One region of the Serratia sp. 25CWL12 genome, then DNA from elsewhere that is predicted to be linked to it. Evidence: predicted binding sites of a transcription regulator. Region 1 holds the regulator's gene; each other region holds the start of a gene.

Region 1 (8,302 bases):
TAACGCACTCACCTGAGCCGCCTGCCAGCGCGCCATCGCTTCTGCTAGTGCCCCATACCCCACTAGCGTATTGACTCCACAGAAAAATAAGCAGGCCAATTGCCAACTATTCAGTTGAAAAATCACTGCAGGCTTGGCCAGCGGAATTAACATTATTGCACACAAAGTATACAACATTAGCAAGATCTGCGACGAAGCCAAGCGACGCAACAACACTTTCTGCGCCACGCCATAACTCACCCATACCAGTGCTGCACACACCCCCAGTAAAACACCGAGCGTGTAATCTGTCAGCCGGGTGAAGATCTCAACCAAACTAGCGTTGAAAAACAGTATCAGTCCACAGATTAACATCATTGCGCCAATCACCTGAGTCACGCGCATTCTTTCCTTGAGGATCAGTACGCTGGCGAACATCATGCCAACCGGTGACAGTTGACCAATCACCTGTGACGCTGTCGGACTCAGATAGCGCAGCGAAGAACTGAATAATGTGGCGTTACCCAGTAACCCAGCTGTTGCAATGAGCAGTAACCATAACCAGCGTGACTGACGGAACATGTTTACCGGTGGTAAACGCCCACGCAATGCAAGGACCAGCCCTAATCCCACGCCGGCTATCATAAAGCGGTACCAAATAATGGTAAACGGGTCCATCACGGCCAATACTTCTTTCATCGCTATCGGCAATGCGCCCCAGCAAACCGCTGTGGTGAGTGCGAGAAAAATACCAACACCGACCTGCTGTTTTGTTTCCATATGGCTTGTGCCTATGTGCTATCCCCAAGTTCATTCAAGTTATGTGGGGTAGAGGCTGCATCTTGGATGAATTTAGGTCTATACCCGTCACCATTTTAGCTGTAGCGGTAGCCGTGTAGGCAGCAACTTGAAAAATTGGGTATAGCTATAAATGTAAAAAGCCCCGCAACGAATTGCAGGGCTTACATCTCTTTTTTATAAGGCTCGAAAAATTATTCAGCTTCGATGCTGATAAATTTACGATTGCTCGGGCCTTTAACTTCGAATTTGACTTTACCGTCTTTCAAAGCAAACAGAGTGTGGTCTTTACCGCAACCAACGTTGGTGCCTGCGTGGAACTTAGTGCCACGTTGACGAACGATGATGCTGCCTGCTAATACTGCCTCGCCGCCAAAGCGCTTTACGCCCAGACGTTTAGCTTCTGAATCGCGCCCGTTACGAGTCGAGCCGCCAGCTTTTTTGTGTGCCATTAATCCGCTCTCCTAACTTAAGCGCTGATGCCGGTGATTTTAACGTCAGTGAACCACTGACGGTGGCCCTGCTGCTTACGGTAATGCTTACGACGACGAAACTTAACAATCTTGATCTTTTCGCCACGACCATGAGCAACGACTTCTGCCTTGATCTTGCCACCGTCGACGAAAGGAACGCCGATCTTGATATCTTCGCCATTAGCGATCATCAGAATCTGGTCAAACTCAACCGCTTCACCAGTTGCGATGTCCAGCTTTTCCAAGCGAACGGTCTGACCTTCGCTTACTCGGTGTTGTTTACCACCACTTTGGAAAACCGCGTACATATAAAACTCCGCTTTCCGCGTGCCTAACTGTTTAATAGAGGGCGCGCTATAAATATTCACAATAGGGCGCGAATTCTACGCAATAATCCCTCACATGACAAGAGCAGAATAGAGTAGCGCAGTGAAAAAAGAAGAAAAAAAACACAGTTTCGTTCCCGGCGTTTATCTGGAGCATTTTTCTAGTACAATCGGGATGACAGTTACCGCCATGTGCCGATATGAGCAGCGTTCTCATCGCGGTGAAGAGCAACACAACTGAAAAAATATTATGAATCTAGAACAAATTACTGAGTTAACCACGCAAGATATGGCCGCCGTGAACGCCACCATTCTGGAACAATTAAATTCCGATGTTGCGCTCATTAACCAACTTGGCCACTACATTATCAGTAGTGGTGGCAAACGCATTCGCCCGATGATCGCCATTCTGGCGGCGCAGGCGCTGCATTACCAGGGAGATAAGCATATTACCGTCGCTGCTCTGATTGAATTCATTCACACAGCGACCCTACTCCATGATGATGTGGTGGATGAATCCGATATGCGCCGCGGCAAAGCCACCGCGAATGCGGCGTTTGGTAATGCCGCCAGTGTGCTGGTAGGCGATTTTATTTACACCCGTGCTTTCCAGATGATGACCAGCCTGGGGTCATTACCGGTGCTGGCAGTCATGTCCGAAGCGGTCAACGTGATTGCCGAAGGCGAAGTACTGCAATTGATGAATGTCAACGATCCCGACATCAGTGAAGAAAGCTATATGCGGGTCATTTATAGTAAGACGGCCCGTCTGTTTGAAGCAGCGGCGCAATCTTCCGCCATCCTCGCCAATGCCACAAAAGTCGAAGAACAGGCCTTACAGGACTATGGACGTTATCTTGGTACTGCGTTCCAATTAATTGATGACTTGCTCGATTACAGTGCGGATGGAACGACGCTAGGAAAAAATACCGGTGATGACCTGAGTGAAGGTAAACCTACCTTGCCTTTGTTGCACGCTATGCATCATGGCAATGCAGAGCAATCAGCCATGATCCGCCAAGCCATTGAACAGGGGAATGGCCGTCATCTGCTGGAACCGGTTCTGGCAACCATGAGGATGTGCGGTTCTCTCACCTACACACGTCAACGAGCAGAAGAAGAAGCCGATAAAGCGATTACTGCACTGCAAGTATTGCCTGAATCACCATACCGAGACGCCTTGGAAGGATTAGCGCACCTTGCGGTGCAACGTGATTTTTAAGAAATCAGCATTTCCAAATACGCGAAGTCTATGTTGCAGGAAAAAGACGCCGTCTGTTTTGAACAGCGTGGCTCTCTTCGGGGCGGATCCGAATGAGGGCCGCGTAACATAGCCGATAACACCGCTGTTTGAATGGCGACGGATAGAGGCTCGCTTAGCGAGCTTGCTCGGCAAGTTGCAACTGTGGCTATTTATGTTTTTCCGCAATCCATGCCAGCAAGCTGTTCACTCCTTCACGCATCAAAAATGCCATGACCTCTCCCCGCTCCTTTTCTGAAAGGTGGTAATAGTATTCGATCCATACTGCCAGTGGGTCTTGGCGCTCTACGTCATAGATAGCGGGATCCTCACGTAATATCAGCAGGTTTCTGATGTCGGCAGGTAAACTGTCAACATGGTACTCCAGCGCTTTCCCCTGTACTCCTCTGCGGCGACGGCTAACCCAGCCTTCGCGCCTGGCCATTAGGTTGATTCCCTGTGTTGAGGAAGGTAATCCTGCAATGCCGACGAGTTCCTTGGCAGCAAACCACTCGTTTTTCATAACCATGACCCCAGATTTTCATGTAGTTACATTCAACTTTTAGAAACCAATAAGATATTTTTTAGAAACTTAATGGTATTCTGATTTCCGAATAAGCAATTCATGTTGCTTAAACAATTTATCCTGAACTGTTAGTTATACCACTAACAGAACTTTCTCTAATCAAAAAAAGGAATGTAAACATGAATTCACGGAATCTAGATTGGCATCCAGCAGACGTTATCGCGGCGCTGAAGAAAAGAGGTACCACATTGGCAGCAGTTTCACGCGAGGCTGGGCTGAGCTCGTCAACGTTAGCGAATGCACTTTCCCGCCCATGGCCAAAAGGAGAGTGGCTCATTGCCGAGGCCTTGAAGGTGCATCCGGCAGAGATTTGGCCCAGTCGCTATTTTGATCCGCACACCCATCATCTGCTGGATCGGAAAAGTCGCATCAAATCATCCGGGTAATCATGAGAAGCAAAAAGCCGCCGGAACCTATTCCGGCGGCTTATATATTGTGAGCTGAACCAAGCAATCAGTTATTAATAAATTTTTCACCCAGCTCAATATCTTGGTGCAGGACGTCCAGCATGTCATTCAGCGCTTTTTGTTCAAAATCGCTCAGCAGTCCAATGTCTTTCCGTTCTGCAATGCCGTTGACGCCAAGCACTAGGGGTTGTGCAAAGAAACGTGCGTATTTGCCATCACCTTCAACATAGGCACATTCTACGATCCCCTTTTCACCACTCAAGGCGCGCACCAGCGAGAGGCCAAAACGTGCCGCAGCCTGCCCCATGGAGAGCGTAGCGGAGCCACCACCAGCCTTGGCTTCAACCACTTCGGTTCCCGCATTCTGAATGCGTTTGGTTAAATCTGCCACTTCCTGAGAACTAAAGCTGACGCCAGGGATCTGTGACAGTAGAGGCAGAATGGTGACACCAGAGTGGCCGCCAATCACTGCCACATTCAACTCTTCCGGCTGCTTACCTTTCAACTCTGCCACAAACGTATCAGAACGGATAACATCGAGCAAAGTTACCCCAAACAGCTTGTTTTTATCGTAAACACCGGCTTTTTTCATCACTTCAGCAGCAATAGCCACTGTGGTGTTGACCGGGTTGGTAATAATACCAATACAGGCTTTCGGGCAAGTTTTAGCCACTTGTTCCATCAGGTTACGTACTATCCCTGCATTAACATTGAACAGATCGGAACGATCCATTCCAGGTTTACGCGCGACACCCGCTGATATCAACACCACATCGGCTCCCTGTAACGCAGGGGTGGCATCTTCACCACTGAAACCTTTAATTTTAACTGCCGTTGGGATATGGCTTAAGTCAACAGCAACGCCTGGTGTAACGGGTGCTATGTCGTAAAGAGAGAGTTCAGAACCTGAAGGAAGTTGGGTCTTGAGTAGAAGGGCGAGGGCTTGGCCAATACCACCAGCAGCACCGAGAACTGCAACTTTCATCCTATACTCCTTTTATTATCTTAAATATATAAACGCCGTGAATTCTTTGGCCCGGGACCTTAATTTATTACTCCTTTTAAAACAACCCATTAACAGCCTGTTTTAGATCTGGCGCAATAAAATGGTCTGCAGCGAGGCTATTTTAGATTAAATGCCCGATGCATTGAGGGCATAGCGCACAATAATCAAAAATAACATGCATTATTTTACAATTAAGTTAACCGCTGTTCACATTACACCCTTACGTAACATAATAACAACATCATTTTAATCATATTACTGCGCCCCCCAGACGTGTTGCTTCTCATTGGAACAGCCTATTCATGAGATAAATATCTTACTAAGGTTGCCTCCTTTCTTCGTCCTCGGTGTATTACTGTTGGTCACCACTACATCAAGTTTGCATAAAAATTCATTTATATGCATAATCAAAACGTCTCCCTCCACATTTCACGGTGTAAAATGCGTAATCCTGCAAAACAGGAAGACCTGACCAAAGCGTTTAAAGCGTTATTGAAAGAAGAAAAGTTCAGTTCACAAGGTGAAATCGTTTTAGCGCTGCAGGAAGAAGGCTTCGAGAATATTAACCAGTCAAAAGTGTCCCGTATGTTAACCAAGTTCGGGGCGGTGCGTACACGTAATGCAAAAATGGAAATGGTGTACTGCCTACCTGCTGAACTCGGTGTCCCCACCACCACCAGTCCGCTAAAAAACCTGGTGCTGGATATCGACCATAATGATGCCATGGTAGTGATTCGTACCAGTCCAGGCGCGGCACAATTGATTGCTCGTTTGTTAGATTCACTGGGGAAAGCAGAAGGGATTCTGGGAACCATTGCAGGTGACGACACTATTTTCATCACTCCTGCCAGCACCTTTACAGCACTTCAGCTCCATGAGGCCATTTTGATGCTGTTCGAGCAGGAGCTTTAGTGCACCCGTCGCCATTCAAACTGCAGGGTTGTTGGTTTCATGACGCGCCCCATCCTTGGGGCTAGACCGAACCCGATCAGCACAAGTGTTTTATTAAACCTGTTTTGTCAAACCACCGGGCTATTTTGAGTGTCCATCGATGAAATCAGTCGTTCTCTTGTGACTCTGCTTTATTAGCCAGCGCCGATAACAGTTTGTCATGAATACCGCCAAAGCCGCCATTGCTCATCACCAAAACATGGTCACCTGGCAGCGCCGTTTTGATGATCATCTCCAGCAACGTATCAAGGTCAGCACTCCAATGCGCTGGCTGCACACAGGCCTCTGCCACCTCTGCGATTTGCCATGGAATATGATGAGGCTGAAACAGGAACACTTCATCAGCACGCCCTAAAGAAGGTGCCAAGTCATTTTTGCTGATCCCCATCTTCATGGTGTTTGAACGGGGTTCCAGTACAGCAAGAATACGTGCCGTTCCGCCCACTTTGCCACGCAAAGCCGCCAACGTGGCCAGAATAGCCGTTGGATGATGAGCAAAGTCATCATAAACCGTGACACCAGCCGCCTCTCCACGCAACTCCAAACGACGGCGGGCATTAATAAAATCACCCAACGCCTGGCAAGCATCAGCCGGTTGCACACCAATATGGCGCGTAGCAGCAATCGCCATCAGACCATTATGCATGTTGTGCTCACCCACCAACGACCAGTTAACCTCTCCCACTTTCTCACCATCGAGGTATACCGCGTAGTGGCTAGCATCCGCTGTCAGCTTCTGCGCACGCCAACTTCCTTCATCGCCGACCCACTCCTGTTCACTCCAACAGCCCATCGCCATCACTTGTTTCAGCTGTATGTCGTTCTCCGGCAGAATAATTTTGCCCTTGCCCGGCACCAAGCGCACCAGATGGTGGAACTGTTTCTGGATCGCTTTCAGATCATCAAAGATATCCGCATGGTCGAACTCAAGGTTGTTCATGATCAGCGTTCGTGGGCTGTAGTGGACAAACTTGGAACGCTTATCGAAGAAGGCACAATCGTATTCATCAGCTTCAATAACAAAGAACGGGCTACCACCGAGGCGCGCAGAAACATCAAAATTACCCGGCACACCCCCAATCACAAAACCCGGCTGGTAACCACAAGCTTCCAGGATCCAGGTTGCCATCCCTGCAGTGGTGGTTTTACCGTGTGTACCTGCCACGGCCAACACCCAGCGATCACGCAATACATGATCATGTAACCACTGAGGACCCGACACATAAGGGATACCCTGTTCCAATACCGCTTCCACGCAAGGATTACCTCGACTCATCGCATTGCCGATGATCACCAAATCGGGTACTGGTATCAATTGAGCGGGGTCATACCCTTGTATCAGGTCAATTCCCTGGTTTTCCAGCAAGGTGCTCATTGGCGGATAAACGTTCGCATCTGAACCTGTCACGTCATGTCCAAGGGAACGAGCCAACATCGCCAGCCCGCCCATAAAGGTGCCACAGATCCCAAGAATATGTATGCGCATTAGCTTTCTCATTTAAGTGCATCGATTTAGTACTTATTCTAACCTTCAAAATCTCACAGAAGAAACGGATTTGCCTATGAATAATGGGTCACTTTGGACTACACTGCTAGCGAAAATGTTAGCAGTGAGCTAACAGGCCGCTATCCATCCGTAACCTCTGGGATTGTGTTATGAAAACGTTAGGCGAATTTATCGTCGAGAAACAACACGACTTCTCTCACGCTACTGGCGAACTATCTGCATTACTTTCCGCCATTAAGCTGGGTGCAAAAATCATTCACCGTGATATCAACAAAGCCGGTTTAGTTGATATTCTGGGAACCAATGGTATTTCAAACGTACAGGGTGAAGCTCAGATGAAGCTGGACCTGTTCGCCAATGAAAAACTCAAAGCCGCATTGAAGGCTCGCGGCGAAGTTGCGGGTATCGCTTCAGAAGAAGAGGACGAGATTGTTATTTTCGAAGGCGAACGCGCTGAGAATGCCAAATACGTCGTGTTGATGGATCCATTGGATGGCTCATCCAATATTGATGTCAACGTCTCAGTCGGAACCATATTCTCCATCTATCGCCGTATCACGCCATTGGGTATTCCTGTCACTGAAGCTGATTTCCTGCAACCGGGTAGCGCACAGGTTGCTGCTGGTTACGTGGTGTATGGTTCATCCACCATGTTGGTTTATACCACTGGCTGTGGCGTACATGCCTTTACCTATGATCCCTCTCTGGGGGTGTTCTGCCTCTCTCACGAGAAAGTCCACTTCCCAGAAACCGCCTGTATGTACTCCATCAACGAAGGTAATTACATCAAATTCCCTCTTGGAGTAAAAAAATACATTAAATACTGCCAGGAACAGGATGAGGCCACTCGGCGTCCTTATACCTCGCGCTATATCGGCTCATTAGTGGCTGACTTCCACCGCAACCTGCTGAAAGGCGGCATCTACATTTATCCAAGCACCGCCAGTCACCCAACCGGCAAACTCCGCTTGCTGTATGAATGCAACCCGATGGCCTTTCTGGCAGAACAGGCGGGCGGAAAAGCCACTG
Region 2 (8,302 bases), 1.7 Mb from region 1:
TAATGTTGTAGTGATAATATCAGCATCAAGACGGACGCGGGGTGGAGCAGCCTGGTAGCTCGTCGGGCTCATAACCCGAAGGTCGTCGGTTCAAATCCGGCCTCCGCAACCAATCTTGAGCAGTACAAGCAAGCACCTTAGCGGGTGTTTTTTTGTATCTATCATTTATCTTCCCCCTTGATACTCAACCACGTGCCTGCGCGCCACCATTGGCAAAATAGGCTTTGATTCCGGCCAAAATAGATTGGGCTATCTGCTGCTGAAACTGACTGGTGCGCAGTTTACGCTCCTCTTCCGGGTTACTGATAAATGCGGTTTCCACCAGAATGGAAGGAATATCCGGTGCTTTGAGCACAGCAAACCCCGCCTGATCGACCCGGTTCTTGTGCAAACGGTTAATTTTCCCCATACGAGTCAGCACTTCCCGGCCAAATTTCAGGCTGTCATTGATGGTCGCCGTCTGCAGTAGATCAAACATGGTGTGATCAAGATAGCGATCACCACTTTTGCTTACCCCACCAATATCATCGGCGGCGTTCTGTGTCTGTGCCAGAAACTTGGCGGTATTACTGGTAGCGCCTTTGGTGGATAGGGCAAAAACGGAAGATCCCCGAGCACTATGGTTGGAAAAAGCATCCGCATGGATCGAAACAAACAGATCTGCCCGTTGCTTGCGTGCTTTAGCCACCCGCACTTTCAATGGAATAAACACATCTTCATTGCGTGTCATAAAGACTTGCATATTGGGTTCACGCTTGATCAGCGCACTCAACCGGCGGGCAATTTGCAACACAATGTCTTTTTCGCGGGTTTTATTTCTACCAATAGCACCAGGATCTTCTCCACCGTGCCCAGGATCCAGCATGATCACAATAGGCCTGTCACGCCCTGCCTTACCCACCTGTGGTGTTTGTGCCGGGGCTGGTAATGAGCGTTCCACATCGCCTTTATTATAATCCTCCAGTAATGCCAGCAACGGGTCGTACTCTTCACCGCTGCTTGCTTTAGCAGGATAGAGATCCATAACCAGGCGGTTACGATACTCAGCAACCGGTGACAGGGTAAACAGGTGCGAACTCACACGTTGCTTGAGTTCTAGTACCAATCTGACGGTATCTTTATCGAACTGACCCACTCGCACCTGTTTCAAATAAGGGTCTTCCTTGCGTACCTGCCCGGCGATACCTTTAAGCACCGAGTTAAGATGCACTCCTTCCACGTCAATGACGATTCGCTCTGGATTAGCCAATGCAAACTGCTGATACTTCAATGGAATATTAGATTCCAGCGTTACCCGGGTATAGGTCGAGGAGGGCCAGATGCGGACCGCAATCACCGAAGCAGCAGCAGCGAAGCCAATGCGGCTCACACTCAGCAACCAAGTTGCGGCTACTCCTTGTAAAAGACGACGACGAGTCTGATGGTGGTTAGCGTTAGGCATGTGGCTCCAGCAATAGTAAAAATTTTTACCCGTCACTCTTCAAGCTATAGGGTTTTTATCTATAACCCGTATAAAATTTGCTATAACCGATAGAAAAACAAGCATAATTGCAAAACTTTAACTAATCTCGACAACCCTGTCATCTTTAATGGTTTTCAATTTACTCATCTATTGTGCTGAATAATTCGCGTTATTCTCAAGCAGGTAAAGCAAATAAATGCGCCAAAACCTGAATAACAACCGCCAGATCACTCACCTAACGGGCAGTTTCAGATTATTTCCCTCTTGCCATTTACGCCATAAAAGAATAAAAATACAAAAATACCGTATAAATATGCAAAGAGGTTTTGTCGTGAAGGAACGTAGCACAGAGCTGGTCCAAGGATTCCGTCACTCAGTTCCCTATATCAACGCTCACCGTGGCAAAACGTTTGTCATCATGCTCGGTGGGGAAGCCATTGAGCATGAAAACTTCACCAGTATCGTCAATGATATTGGGTTATTACATAGTTTGGGGATCCGTCTGGTGGTGGTCTATGGCGCACGCCCACAGATCGATAGCAATCTGGCCCTACATCATTGTGAGCCCATTTATCATAAACATGTCCGTGTGACTGACGCTCAAGCCTTAGAGTTGGTCAAACAGGCTGCTGGCTTGTTACAGCTGGATATCACGGCACGGCTCTCAATGAGCCTCAACAATACCCCATTGCAAGGGGCGCATATCAATGTCGTCAGCGGTAACTTTGTCATTGCCCAACCGTTGGGGGTGGATGATGGCGTAGATTACTGCCACAGTGGCCGTATCCGCCGCATTGACCAGGAAGCAATCCACCGTCAGTTAGACAGCAACGCCATTGTCTTGATTGGCCCTGTCGCGGTATCAGTCACTGGCGAAAGTTTTAACCTGACCTCCGAAGAAGTCGCTACACAGTTGGCGATCAAATTGCAGGCGGAAAAAATGATCGGCTTTTGCTCTTCACAAGGGGTGACGGATAAGCAAGGGAATATTATCTCCGAATTGTTCCCTAACGATGCGCAAAAACGCATTGAACAACTGGAAGAATCTGGCGATTACTACTCCGGTACGGTACGTTTCCTGCGCGGTGCAGTCAAAGCCTGCAGTAGCGGTGTACGCCGTTGCCATTTGATCAGCTACCAGGAAGATGGAGCCTTGCTGCAAGAGCTATTCTCACGGGATGGCATCGGCACCCAGATAGTGATGGAGAGTGCCGAACAGGTGCGCAATGCGACCATCAATGATATTGGCGGCATACTGGAGCTTATCCGCCCACTGGAGCAGCAAGGGATCCTGGTACGCCGCTCGCGGGAACAACTGGAGATGGAAATCGACAAATTTACCATTATCGAGCGGGATAACCTGACTATTGCCTGTGCGGCACTCTACCCCTTCCCGGAAGAGAAGATCGGTGAAATGGCCTGTGTTGCGGTACACCCGGATTACCGCAGTTCATCACGCGGTGAAATGCTGCTGCAACGGGTAGAAAGCCAGGCGCGTCAAATGGGGCTGCAGAAACTGTTTGTGCTCACGACCCGCAGTATTCACTGGTTCCAGGAACGGGGCTTCACCCCGGCAGAAGTAGACGTATTGCCGATGAAAAAGCAGGCGTTGTACAACTACCAACGTCGCTCCAAGATCCTGTTGGCGAATCTCTGACTGTTTATACTCGTCATCATTCAAGCTGCAGGGGTTAGCCCCCTGCCAGCTGCCTTCAAATTGATTCCTGACCGGGGCGCTCCCCTAACATCTTCTTTAAGAAAAATGCATAAAAATGGCAATCTAGTAGGAAAAAATTATTATCTTGCTTGTATCGTGGCAAGTTTCGGTCGCTTTATATTTTCCATACTATGAATTGATTGCACCTGCGACCGAATCAGGGGCCAAAGGCGTGGCCCCTGATAACCCGCGCCTTCGCCAACTCAGGCGGTCGCTGCGCGACTACCTTCACTACGCTATGGCACATCACGGCCGGCTGCTACAGACATCCGTGTCTGTCTCGCCTAAAATCGCCATCCATGGCGATTTTGCCTATGCGCCGTAGCTGCGTTCAGCGCCTTCAATGGCGTCAACCACCGTACACCCTTCAACACTCATGTCGTCTGCTGATTTTTAATCATAGTCCGAGATAAAGCGAAATTAATGAGTTGTTTTATAAAAATTAACCATTATAGCGTTATTCAAAATCAAACTGGCTTTTGTGGATATTAGTCAGGCAGACCCCTGACCGATTTATCCAAACAAATTGACCATTAACCAAAATCACGGACTGATTACCAATTGCAGCCGTTCGGCCAAACCACTACGGCGCTGTGTTGGGGTGCGAATCGCCCCCATCAGCACCTTATCGGTAACATAAAGCGAGAGCTGCTTACGAGCACGGGTAATCGCGGTATACAACAGTTCGCGAGTGAGTAGCGGCAGAAAGTCAGGGGGTAACACCAGTACCGTATGTTCAAACTCTGAGCCTTGGGATTTATGTACCGTCATGGCATAGGCGGTTTCGTGCTCTGGCAAACGGCTCGGCTGCACCGATTTAATTGAACCATCCGGTAATGGGAAATAAACCCGCAAGTTGCCTTCTTCATCGGGCAAGGCGATACCAATATCACCATTGAATAATCCCAAGGCACTATCGTTTCGGCTAATCATCACCGGACGGCCTGGATACCAACGCCCTGCCGCCGCGGCATTACGCTGGATCAGCCCCACTCGCTGCAAGCCGCTTTCAATACGTTGATTCAACCCAGCAACGCCAAATGGCCCTTCTCTCAGCGCGCACAAGAGTTGAAAGTCACCGAACGCGGTCAGGATGGTGGCAGCCCCGGCGCCGGTAGCCACCAGCCGTAGATAAGCACCATAACCATCAACACAGGTATCCAGTAACTGTTGATAATCTTCAGTTTCAACCAATGGATAGGCAGACACATCAGCGTAGCCGCTATTTAGCACCGCCATAGCACGCTTAGCCTCACCGGCATTCACCGCCAACGCTAACTGCCCAATACCGGAGTTGGCGTCAAACCGATAACTCTTACGCAGTAAGCACAGGCTATCACGCACCAAGGGCCCGTCCCCTACCCATTGCCGGGGTATTGAGCACCCGGTCAAGCGCGTCAACTGCTCGGCGCGACTCTCACTATAACCTTGCTCGGCAAATTGACAGATATCTCCCAGCACCGCCCCCGCCTCTACAGACGCTAACTGATCACGATCCCCCAGGAAAATCACCCGCGCATTAGCGGGTAAAGCAGCAATTAAGCGCGCCATCATCGGTAAGTCCACCATTGAGGCTTCATCCACCACCAAGATATCCAGATGCAGTGGGTTACCCCGGTGGTAACGCATCCGCTGGCTATTTGGCTGAGCGCCCAGCAAACGGTGTAACGTTGCCGCCTCTGTCGGGAATAATGCCCGTTGTTCCGGGGTTAAATTTAACTGCTGGCTGGCACGCCCCAAGGACTCCGTCAGGCGCGCCGCTGCTTTGCCCGTCGGGGCCGCAAGCTGGATACGTAAGTGCTCACTGTGGTTCAACTGGACCAATGCCGCCAACAATTTAGCGACGGTGGTGGTTTTCCCCGTACCAGGTCCACCAGAAATCACCGCAATACGCCGTGTTACCGCAACGGCTGCGGCAATTTTTTGCCAATCAGGTTCAGCGGTTGTCTCGCCAAACAGTTGATCGAGGATGGTGCGCAGTGGCACTTCCTCCATCAACAGAGGTGAACTCTCACCGCCGATAAAGGCCGCCACCTCCCCCTCGTTTTGCCACATACGTTGCAAATAGAGCCGTTGTTGTTGCAGCACCATGGGGGTCGCAGCACTACCATCACTCACTGCCGGCGTTGCCAGTAAGCACTGTTGCCAACCAGCCAGATCCGGTTGCCCACAGGCTTGCCAGGCAGCCAATGCCAACTCGGGTTGACGGCCATGGAACAAATTTTCCGGTAACAGTTGCTCGAGCAACAAACAGACATGCCCTGCCCCGGCATCTGCACTCAAGCAAGCGGCAGCCAGCAGCAGTGCGGGTTGATCTTCGCTGGCCACCACCTGGGCAAATTGCACATCTAACGGGCGCAACACCCCCAACGCCAATGCCTGATTCAGGATATTGATCATTGCTCCACCTCAAGGGCCAGGGGTTCACCACTAAACAGGCTATCCATCCCTTCGACTAACGCCAGTGGCGGGCGGCAAGTAAAGATACCGTTGCCAACCTGTTCGCTATCCACGCCGCGTAGAAATAGATAAATCACCCCGCCGAAATGGTGCTCATAATCGTAATCCACCAGACGATGGCGCAAATAACGATGCAGCGCCAAGGTATAGAGTTGATATTGCAGGTCGTAGCGGTGTTGAACCATCGCCTGCTCCATGGCTTGCTGGGTATAAGCGCCACTGTTATCGCCCAACCAGTTGGATTTGTAATCCAGCAAGTAGTATTTCCCTTGCCAGCAGAACACCAGGTCAATAAAGCCTTTCAGCATCCCTTGCACCTGTTGGAAATTGAGTTCCGGGCAATGGGCAGACAGCGCATCATAGCGTTTTATCAGCTTATCTAACTCGCTCGCCTGCAACAGCCGATTAATCGGCAAATAAAACTGTAACTCCGCCTGTCGGGCCCCAGCAGGTAGCGCTGAAAGCATCACCCCGCTGTGATTAAGCGGCGTATTGAGCACCCCTTGCATCCAGTGATACAAAACCGGTAACCAATGCGGCTCTACGCCCTGTTTCTGCACTTGTTCCAGTAACCACGCTTGATCTAACGGTTGAGTGAAATCCCATTCTTCAAACAAACTATGCAGAAACGTTCCGGGTGCTGCGCCGCGTGGAAAAGTATGGGGGGTCAGGGTGGTGACACTCTCTACCGATTGCTCGCCAATAGCCTCAATATCCAGGCGCGGTAACAACTCCAGTACGCGACTCGAACCATGCTGCTGCAACCCGGTATAGCTGGTGACACGCCATGAATCTTGATATTGCCGTGAGAACTGCCTGGCTACTAACTCAGTGACCGTAGTCTGTTGTGGCTGCCAGAGATGTTCATCTGGCGTATCCACCCATGCAAAGGCCATCTCCTTGGCTGACAACTGCTGTAAACACGCTTTAAGGTAGGCTGCATCACCCGCTTGCCCAGCCTGTAACAGATAACCCAGGGCGCTACGGTGCAAATCCGTCTCACCTTGCTTCTTACGCATCCCCAGAAAGAGTGGGGCGAGACCGATGCTACAGTGATAAACCGAACGGGTTAGCGCCACATACAGTAACCGCAAGTCTTCGGCCAGACGTTCTTCTTCCGCCCAGGCCTGACTCTCTTCATTGGCGTTCAGGTCCAGCAACGCCTGAAACGTTTGGCGGTCATGGTATAGCCCTTGTTGTTGCTGGCGAGCATGGGCGACAAAAGGCAGCCACACCAGATTGAACTCCAAGCCTTTGGATTTATGGATAGTCATCACCTGGACTAAATGCCGATCACTCTCTAGCCGCAATTGTTGGTTATCCATCTGCTGGTTGGGCTGAGCAATTTGCTGAGCCAACCAGCGTACCAGGGCATGTTCCCCTTCAAGTTGCGTCGAGGCTTCCTGCAATAACTCACCTAAGTGCATAATATCGGTCAAACGACGTTCACCGCCCATACTGGCCAGCAGATCCTCAGCTAAATGCCGCTTGACCATCACCTGACGCAACATGGGCAAAACACCCCGCTGCAACCAGCAAGTGCGGTATGCATCAAACTCATTAACCAAGGCATCCCAGGCGCGCTCATCGCGATTCAACTGGTCCAGCGTCAGCGCATCCAGCCCCAGCAAACTGCTCGCCATGGCGCTACGTAATGTCCACTCCTGTTCCGGAGCCAATACTGCCTGCAATAACCACAGTAAATCTTTCGCTTCTACAGTATCAAAAACACTGTCACGGCTGGAAAGGTAAACCGAAGGGATCGCCAGCGCACTGAGCGCATCACGTATCAACGCCGCTTCCGCGCGGCTACGCACCAAAATGGTAATATCTGACGCCTGAACTGAACGCCGCTGTTCCCCGTCCGCCAACCAGGCTTCCCCGCCCTGACCAGCACTCAGCCAGTCACGAACCTGCGCTGCACATTGCCGCGCCATTAACTGCTGATAATCACTGACGCCGACCCCTTCCCCTGGCTGCAACCAGAACTGCATGGCCGGTTGTGATTTACCACCTAACTCAAAGGCCAACCCTTGATTTTTTGCAGCTGCCGCCACCTTGATAAACGGGATTTGCTCAAACAGAAATGGCTTTTCCACTTGGCTAAATAGCGCGTTCACGCTACCCACCATCGCTGGCGATGAACGCCAGTTAGTCTCCAGCGTATAGTGAGCCATCACCTCTGAACGAGCCCGCATATAGGTAAAGATATCCGCGCCACGAAAAGCATAAATCGCCTGTTTAGGGTCACCAATCAGCAACAGGCCACACTCTGGTTGGCCGACATAAAGTTTTTGGAAGATACGGTATTGCTGCGGGTCAGTATCCTGAAACTCATCAATCATCGCCAGCGGGTAACGTTGGCGGATAGCCAAAGCCAGTTGTTCCCCACCGCTGCTATGTAATGCGCCATCCAATCTGCTGAGCAGGTCATCAAACCCCAATTCGGCACGTTGGCTCTTTTCCTGTTGCACAGAGATGCGTATCTCACTCAACGCCCGCGCCATAACCAGGTCACGGAGGGTCAGTGGTTGAGAAAACAGTTCATCAATGGCGACAAACAGACTATGGCGAGGAGCTTCCCCTTTTTTGGTTTTCTCCAACAAGACCGATTGGCGGAACTTGTCCAACTCTTTGGGTAACTGATAATCCTGCGTTTCCTG
Region 3 (8,302 bases), 98 kb from region 1:
ATTCCTGCAACACGGGTTGCCCCGTAGCACTGACATTACCCAGATCACCCTGGGCGAGCCGCTGTAGATAGTGCCAAAACTGCACCGGTAAAGAGCGATCGAGGCCAAGCTGTTGTTTAACCTGCTCATAAGTTGCAGCGCTGGCATGATCACCAACAATCTGCAAGACCCGATCAACCGGCGACAACGCAGAAAGCAAAAAGGTAATCAATAATAGGCCGAACAGGGTCAGTACCAGTGTGAACAGACCCTGCGACAATCCCTTAAGACGACGCCGGGCAATATTTCCCGGCGTGAATTTTATCCCTACCGACATGGTTATCCTGATTATTTACTAACACGGTCATAATAGACCATATCTGCATTTAGTCCTTGTTGATAGCCTTTCACGTTATCACGCAGCACCACCTGCGTTTTAGCCTGATCGATAAACACATAGGGCGAACTTTGCTGTAACGCCTGCTGCAGGGCAGTATAACGTGCCGCACGCTTAGCCGGATCAGCCTCTGCCACCGCTTCCAGCGTCTGTTTATTCAGCTCAGGGATCTGCCAGCCATTGAGCCCGGCGACGGTGCTGCTTTTGCCATCGTTATACGCGAAGGTGCTGGCATTGGAATGGGCATCGAAATAATCGGGGATCCACAGACGGATTGCCGCTTGATGCTGTTTGGCACGGACACGAGCATAGACCTGGCTGCCCGCCGCAGGCAATAGCTCAAGTTTCACCCCACCTTGGGCAAAACTGGCCTGCAGCGACTGAGCAATGGTGATAAACGGAGGCTTATTTTCTACATCCAGGGTCAGAGTCGCATTGGTGATGCCGGCTTTTTCCAAGATAGCCTTGGCTTTGGCCGGATCAAAACTGAAGGGCTTATCTTCCAATGCCCCTGGCAGGCCCACAGGCAGGAAGCTTTGGTGAATAAAATATTGCCCTTTTAGCAGATCCTGGGTGATGCCTTGATAATCCACCAAATAGCGTGCGGCCTCCCAGAAAGCAGGGTTGTTCAACAGCGGGTTGGCCTGGTTGGCGGTATTAAACACCAAATAGTTCTGTTCAGCAGACGGAATTTCCAACACTTGCACGCCAGGCTGTTTTTTCAACGCACTGGTCTGGTCTGGGCCCAGCTCGCGAGCGATGTCAGCATCCCCTTGTTGGATCAACAGACGGCGCGCACTCGGGTCAGACACATTCTTGATAATGATGTTCTGGAGTAACGGCTTATCACCGGGAGAAGTAAGGTTGGCATCCAGCACAATGGCTTGATGGGGCTGATAAACGCGCATTTTAAACGGGCCGCTGCCAGCAGAGTGCAATTTCAACCAAGTATTACCGAGATCATCCCCTTTCACATTGGCTTGCACCACTTTGCTATCGACAATGGAGGCAATGGGGGTAGAGAGAATATTCAACGCGACCGCCGGGCTGACATCCGCCGTCCAACTCAACTGCACGGTATGATCATCAACCTTCTTCAATTGTTGTTCAATATTCTCGGGCTGCCAACCGAGCACATTGAGGATAAACGCTGGTGATTTATTCATTTTCACCGCGCGGGTATAAGAGAAAATGACATCATCCGCCGTCAATGGGTTGCCAGAAGAGAAAGTGGCCTGCGGACGCAGTTTGATGGTTAAGGTTTTAGCCGCCGCATCATCCTGCCAGCTTTCCGCCAATACGGGGATCACCTTGGCCGGGTTATCACGATCAGCTTGCACTAAACGCTGATAGAGACTGGGTACGGTTTGGATACTGGACAGTTCATTGGCTTCTGCCGGATCCAAGCTAACGATATCCTCTAATGACTGCACTACCACCAACGTATTCGGTGGCGTAGCGGCCCATGCAGTGCTGGAGAGAGCAGCAAGAATAAAAAGCGACAATACTTTGTTTTTCATGAGAATATTCCTTTATCCCTGTCCGTAATTCAAGCTGCGCAGGGGGAATGGCAACTTAAATGAACTTGGGTCACTTTGACTCGAACATTAAACCGAAAATGAGCAATTAGCATTTGTTTTTGTACGGTATTTTCACCGTCAGAGGGTCACGGTAGAACGTTGCACAGCCGCAAGCAAAGGTTAATCTGTTATTTCATATAGCCAAAAGAACTATAGCCAGATTCAATCAATTTGGTGGGTAAAGTGTGCAGGTTTATTAAAGAGAATATCGGGAGGGCTAGCCTATAGGGGCAGGTTTCGCCCCTATATACTCGTCATACTTCAAGCTGCATGGGTGTTGGCTGCGTCCGTTCGCACCAGTCACATAGTGGGCTATGCTCCTGGCGACTCTCAGACTTGCCGCCTACATGCAACTCGAATTATTTTGGGTATAGCACTTAATTTACTGGGCGTTGCTACTTAATGTCGCGACCATCACCGCCTTGATGGTATGCAGGCGATTTTCTGCCTGATCAAATACCACACTATGCGGGGACTCGAACACCTCGTTAGTCACTTCCATGCCCCCAGACAAGCCATACTGTTGTGCCATCTGTTTACCCAAGGTGGTTTGGTCATCGTGAAAGGATGGTAGGCAATGGAGAAATTTCACCTGTGGGTTACCGGTCAGTTTAACCATCGCCATATTCACCTGATAAGGCAGCAACTGGGCAATTCGTTCCTGCCAGACCTCTTTGGGCTCCCCCATAGAAACCCAAACGTCGGTATAGAGGAAGTCGGCACCTTGTACCCCTTCGGCAACATTCTCTGTCAGGGTAATTTTCCCGCCGGTCTGCTGCGCCAGCGCCTGACATTCAGCCACCAGTTGCGCCTGTGGCCAGCAGGCCTTCGGTGCCACCAAACGCAGATCCAACCCCACCAGTGCCGCTGCTTCCAGCAGCGTATTACCCATATTGTTATGGGCATCCCCCATATAGGCCAGTTTCATTTCACTCAAGTTCTTACCCGGCAGATGCTCAATCATGGTCAGTAAATCCGCCAGCAACTGGGTCGGGTGGAACTCGTTAGTCAGGCCATTCCATACCGGTACCCCGGCATATTCTGCCAGTGTGTCCACCAGATGCTGACCAAAACCACGATATTGAATACCGTCGTACAGGCGGCCAAGGACACGCGCCGTGTCTTTCATTGATTCTTTATGGCCGATTTGACTACCGCTTGGGCCAAGATAGGTGACCTGAGCCCCTTGGTCGAATGCGGCAACTTCGAAAGAGCATCGGGTACGGGTTGAGTCTTTTTCGAAGATGAGCGCAATGTTTTTACCCTGAAGATGTTGCATTTCCTGGCCTTGCTTCTTGGCCTGCTTCAAGTTAGCCGCCAGTTGCAGCAGGGACTGGATCTCACTGGGGGTAAAATCCATTAACCTCAAAAAGTGCCGATTATAGAACGGGTTCATTTGGCTCATCTCCATCTATCCTTATTTTTGTTTGAATTAAAATTCACGATATATGAATGAATATTCAAATTCAACCCTGATAAAGAAATCTTTTATCTTTACCATGGCAGCAGTGGCAACGGTATGTGAAAATAGAAGAGATAAAGCCATTTTATTGAGGATAGAGACATGGCAAACCGTGAACTGCTGGAAGAACAACGCGAAGAAACCCGCCTGATCATCGAAGAACTGCTGGAAGACGGCAGTGATCCGGATGCGCTCTACACCATTGAGCACCATTTCTCTGCTGAAAAGTTTGAAGTTTTGGAACAAGCGGCCGTTGAAGCTTTTAAACTGGGTTACGAAGTGACCGACGCTGAAGAGCTGGAAGTGGAAGATGGCAACCTGGTTATGTGCTGTGATGTGATCAGTGAAGTTGCCCTGAATGCCGAATTGATCGACAGTCAGGTAGAACAATTGATCACCCTGGCAGAAAAACATGGTGTCCACTACGACGGTTGGGGCACCTATTATGAAGACCCTAATGGTGAAGAGGGTGATGACGAAGACGGCGACTTTATTGACGAAGACGACGACGGCAAACGCCATTAATTAATAATTAAATATGACGGGCCGTTAGATAGCTACCGGCCCGGTTACCACTGGATACCATGAACACCGCATCACTCTTATCCCCTATTCTCAACTTCCTGCACTGTGAAACACCAGATAGCTGGATAGCAATTGCACGCCGCTCGGAAAACTTGCCACTGCTACTGACCGACCACCTGGTTTGTGAGCTAAAAGCCGCGCAAACGGGTATGTGGCTGATCCGCCGCTATGTAGCCGATAAACAGAGCGGTGAGGCTTTGCTGGCTCTGCTTAAGCCCTATGAGGCGTTTGTGCATGAAGAGCAAGCCGTGCCGGAAGTCCTGTTCCAGCAAAGTACGCTCACCAAAAAGATCTTGCCGAAAAACGACACCGCCTATGGCGCTGATTTGCTGGAAAAGATGGTCTTACTGATTAAAGAAGAACTTCATCATTTCTCGCAAGTGTTGGAAATCATGCGGATACGGCAGATCCCGTATAAAAAGATCACCGCCAGCCGCTATGCCAAAGGGATGATCCGCGAGGTACGTACCCATGACCCGGCCACCTTGATCGATAAACTGATCTGCGGGGCTTATATCGAAGCGCGATCCTGTGAGCGTTTTGCCAAACTGGCGCCGTTTCTGGATGATGAATTGAACCGGTTCTATGTTTCACTACTACGCTCTGAGGCGCGCCATTATCAAGATTACCTGACGCTGGCGCAGCAGGTGGCGGGGGGTGATATTAGCGAACGGGTGGATTATTTTGGCCGTATTGAAGCTCAGTTAATCCAGTCACCAGATACGGAGTTCCGTTTCCACAGCGGGGTGCCAACCTGCTGATTATCCTGGCAATACCCGTCATACTGCAAGTTGCTCGGGTCTTGCCAGGTTCACAGTGTTTTTAGCATCGCTACTTCGCAATCACCGTGGCCAGTATCGCCCATAGCGCACTCGATAAGCTCAAAACCAAGATGCTGATACAGGTCTATCGCACTCTGTAGGGTCGCGGTGGTCTCTAAATAACAACGCTGGAACCCTTGCTGGCGGGCAAAATCCAACGCCTGAAGGGCTAAACGTTTCGCCAAGCCTTTGCCACGGACTATCGGCAGGAAATACATCTTCTGTAATTCACAGATAACCGGATCGCCCCCTTGTAATGGCGCGACCCCACCGCCCCCCACCACTTGGCCCTCCAGCTCCACCACCCAATAGGCGCTGCGTGGTTGGCTATAGAACTGAAATAGTGTATCCAGAATCGGATCGGCAACGGCATAGCCTTTATCTGCCGTCAGGCCATGTTCGGCTGAAACGGTACGAATAACATCGGCAATCACAGCGTTATCTTCAACCGTGATCATGCGTATCAATGCTGTCATAGACTCCCTCCCTCAATCAAGCGGCAACCGGAAAGCAAAAACAGCGGTGGTTTGCCGCTGTTTTTGTGTTACCTGTTTTTGATATCGACTAGCTTTGGTGCAACTTACCCGCGCTGATTACAGCGCGGCAATCGTCGCTTGCTGCTCCTGCAGCTTCACCTTACCTTGCTGACAAGCGGCCAGACGCTCACGTTCCTTGGCGACCACCGCTTCTGGCGCACGAGCAACAAAGCCCTCATTAGACAGTTTGCCTTCAATCGAGGTAATTTCCGCATCCAGTTTAGCCATCTCTTTCGTCAGGCGCGCAATTTCTGCGTCCTTATCGATAAAGCCCGCCATGGGGATCAACAGCTCAGCACCTTCCACCAATTTAGTCACCGAAACCGGGCCTTTTTCACCCGCTGGTAACAGCGTAAGCGCACTCAAGCGTGCCAGTTTTTCAATAAAACTCTGGTTTTCCAACACGCGACGCTGGGCATCACCATTGGCATTGCGCAGCAGCACTTCCAGCGGTTTACTTGGCGCGATATTCATTTCAGCACGGATATTACGCACTGCAGTGATGGCCTGCTTGATCCACTCCAGATCATCCAATGCCTGCTGATCTTCCAGTGCGCTATCAAACGCCGGGAAAGGCTGCAGCATAATGGTATCGGCGGTGATGCCTTTAATCTGCTTCACACGCTGCCAGATGGTTTCGGTGATAAATGGAATGATCGGATGCGCCAAGCGCAACAAGGCTTCCAGCACAGTAATTAACGTGTTACGCGTCCCACGCTGTTCCGCTTCACTGCCATTACCGATAATCGGCTTGGTCAGTTCCAAGTACCAGTCACAGAACTGGTTCCAGGTGAATTCATACAGAATGCTTGCTGCAATATCAAAGCGGTAGTTATCCAAGGCTTCACGGTAAGCCTTCACCGTGCGGTTGAATTCAGCCAGGATCCAGCGGTCAGCCAGCGAAAGCTGCATTTCACCACCGTTAAAACCGCAGTCATGCTCTTCCGTATTCATCAGCACAAAACGGCTGGCATTCCACAGTTTGTTACAGAAGTTACGGTAACCCTCCAGGCGCTTCATATCCCAGTTGATATCACGCCCGGTAGACGCCAGTGCCGCCAGAGTAAAGCGCAGCGCATCAGTACCGTGCGGCTCAATGCCGTTGGGGAACTGCTTCTCAGTGCGCTTGCGGATCTTCTCTGCCAATTGCGGCTGCATCATATTGCCGGTACGTTTTTCCAGCAATTCTTCCAGTGATATCCCGTCCACCATATCCAGCGGGTCGATGACGTTGCCTTTCGACTTGGACATCTTCTGCCCTTCGTCGTCACGGATCAGGCCAGTCATATAGACCGTTTTGAAAGGCACTTGCGGTTTGCCATTTTCATCTTTGATGAAATGCATGGTCAGCATGATCATGCGGGCAATCCAGAAGAAGATAATGTCAAAACCGCTCACCAACACACTGGTCGGGTGGAAGGTTTTCAGCGCTTCAGTCTGCTCAGGCCACCCCAGCGTGGAGAAAGTCCACAAGCCAGAAGAGAACCAAGTATCCAGCACATCCTCATCCTGGTTGAGCACCACATCTGCCCCCAGGTTATGCTTCTGGCGCACTTCTTCTTCGTTACGGCCAACATACACCTTGCCATCCGCGTCATACCAAGCGGGAATGCGGTGGCCCCACCATAGCTGGCGAGAGATACACCAATCCTGAATATCGCGCATCCAACTGAAATACATGTTTTCGTACTGCTTGGGTACGAACTGAATGTCACCTTGCTCAACCGCTTCTACTGCTACTTTCGCCAGCGGCGCAGTACGCACATACCATTGGTCGGTCAGCATCGGTTCAATCACCACACCACCACGGTCACCATAAGGCACCGTCAAGTCATGGGGTTTGATCTCATCAAGCAGGCCGAGTTGCTCAAAGGCAGCAACCACCGCTTTACGGGCGGCAAAACGTTCCAGGCCACGGAACTGAGCTGGGAGCTCACCGCTGTATGCAGTGCTCGCTTCACCCTGGGTATCAAACACCTCGGCTTCTTCGCGGATATCGCCGTCAAAAGTCAGGATGTTGATCATCGGTAATTGGTGACGCTTACCCACTTCATAGTCATTAAAATCGTGCGCCGGGGTGATCTTCACACAACCGGTGCCCTTTTCCATATCGGCATGTTCGTCACCGAGGATAGGGATGCGGCGGCCAACCAGTGGCAAAATGATCTCTTTACCGATCAGATCTTTGTAACGCGGATCCTGCGGGTTAACGGCAACACCGGTATCCCCCAGCATGGTTTCCGGCCGGGTGGTGGCAACCACCAGATAATCTTTGCCTTCCGCCGTGGTAGCGCCATCGGCCAGTGGATAACGCAGATGCCACATCGACCCTTTGGATTCACGGTTTTCCACTTCCAGATCAGAAATGGCGGTGCGCAGTTTCGGATCCCAGTTCACCAAACGTTTACCACGGTAGATCAAGTCTTCCTGATAGAGGCGAACAAACACTTCTTTTACCGCATTGGACAAGCCGTCATCCATGGTGAAGCGTTCACGCTCCCAATCCACCGAGTTACCCAGACGACGCATCTGACGGGTAATGGTGCCACCGGATTCTGCCTTCCATTGCCAGATTTTTTCGATAAACGCATCACGGCCGTAGTCATGGCGGGTTTTCCCCTCTTCGGCGGCGATCTTACGCTCCACCACCATTTGGGTAGCGATACCGGCATGGTCAGTACCCGCTTGCCATAGGGTATTTTTACCCTGCATACGCTGGTAGCGCGTCATGGTATCCATAATGGTTTGCTGAAAGGCGTGGCCCATATGCAAACTGCCGGTGACATTCGGCGGCGGGATCATGATGCAGAAACTTTCCTGGCGGGTGTCGCCATTTGGCTTAAAGTAACCCTGACTCTCCCAATGGTCGTACAGCTTTTGCTCGATCTGGGTTGGGTCATAAGCGGTATCAAGATGCGTGTTTGTTTTTTCCATTTTATATC

What was found. Region 1 encodes ArgR, which controls arginine synthesis, uptake and breakdown. Its sites were predicted from a motif close to ANTGAATAAAAATACANT; they were not measured.
Region 2: a site for ArgR is predicted at 1,744-1,761, ahead of argA (amino-acid N-acetyltransferase). Genes of this name have one in related genera too.
Region 3: a site for ArgR is predicted at 3,383-3,400, ahead of argF (ornithine carbamoyltransferase). Genes of this name have one in related genera too.

Annotation. Positions count from the first base shown of each region.
Region 1 is NZ_CM147698.1:3,655,314-3,663,615, forward strand. It holds gene ACX9GV_RS15805 (DMT family transporter) at 1-759, opposite strand, end outside; gene rpmA (50S ribosomal protein L27) at 972-1,229, opposite strand; gene rplU (50S ribosomal protein L21) at 1,247-1,558, opposite strand; gene ACX9GV_RS15820 (hypothetical protein) at 1,680-1,817, shown strand; gene ispB (octaprenyl diphosphate synthase) at 1,827-2,798, shown strand; gene ACX9GV_RS15830 (DNA-binding protein) at 2,986-3,339, opposite strand; gene ACX9GV_RS15835 (helix-turn-helix domain-containing protein) at 3,522-3,788, shown strand; gene mdh (malate dehydrogenase) at 3,856-4,794, opposite strand; gene argR (transcriptional regulator ArgR) at 5,257-5,727, shown strand; gene mpl (UDP-N-acetylmuramate:L-alanyl-gamma-D-glutamyl-meso-diaminopimelate ligase) at 5,873-7,252, opposite strand; gene fbp (class 1 fructose-bisphosphatase) at 7,423-8,302, shown strand, end outside.
Region 2 is NZ_CM147698.1:799,145-807,446, reverse strand. It holds tRNA gene ACX9GV_RS03490 (tRNA-Met) at 36-112, shown strand; gene amiC (N-acetylmuramoyl-L-alanine amidase AmiC) at 185-1,441, opposite strand; gene argA (amino-acid N-acetyltransferase) at 1,776-3,119, shown strand; gene recD (exodeoxyribonuclease V subunit alpha) at 3,723-5,579, opposite strand; gene recB (exodeoxyribonuclease V subunit beta) at 5,576-8,302, opposite strand, start outside.
Region 3 is NZ_CM147698.1:3,557,369-3,565,670, forward strand. It holds gene ACX9GV_RS15340 (ABC transporter permease) at 1-316, opposite strand, end outside; gene ACX9GV_RS15345 (ABC transporter substrate-binding protein) at 328-1,896, opposite strand; gene argF (ornithine carbamoyltransferase) at 2,339-3,361, opposite strand; gene rraB (ribonuclease E inhibitor RraB) at 3,521-3,943, shown strand; gene miaE (tRNA isopentenyl-2-thiomethyl-A-37 hydroxylase MiaE) at 4,003-4,764, shown strand; gene ACX9GV_RS15365 (GNAT family N-acetyltransferase) at 4,815-5,288, opposite strand; gene ACX9GV_RS15370 (valine--tRNA ligase) at 5,418-8,294, opposite strand.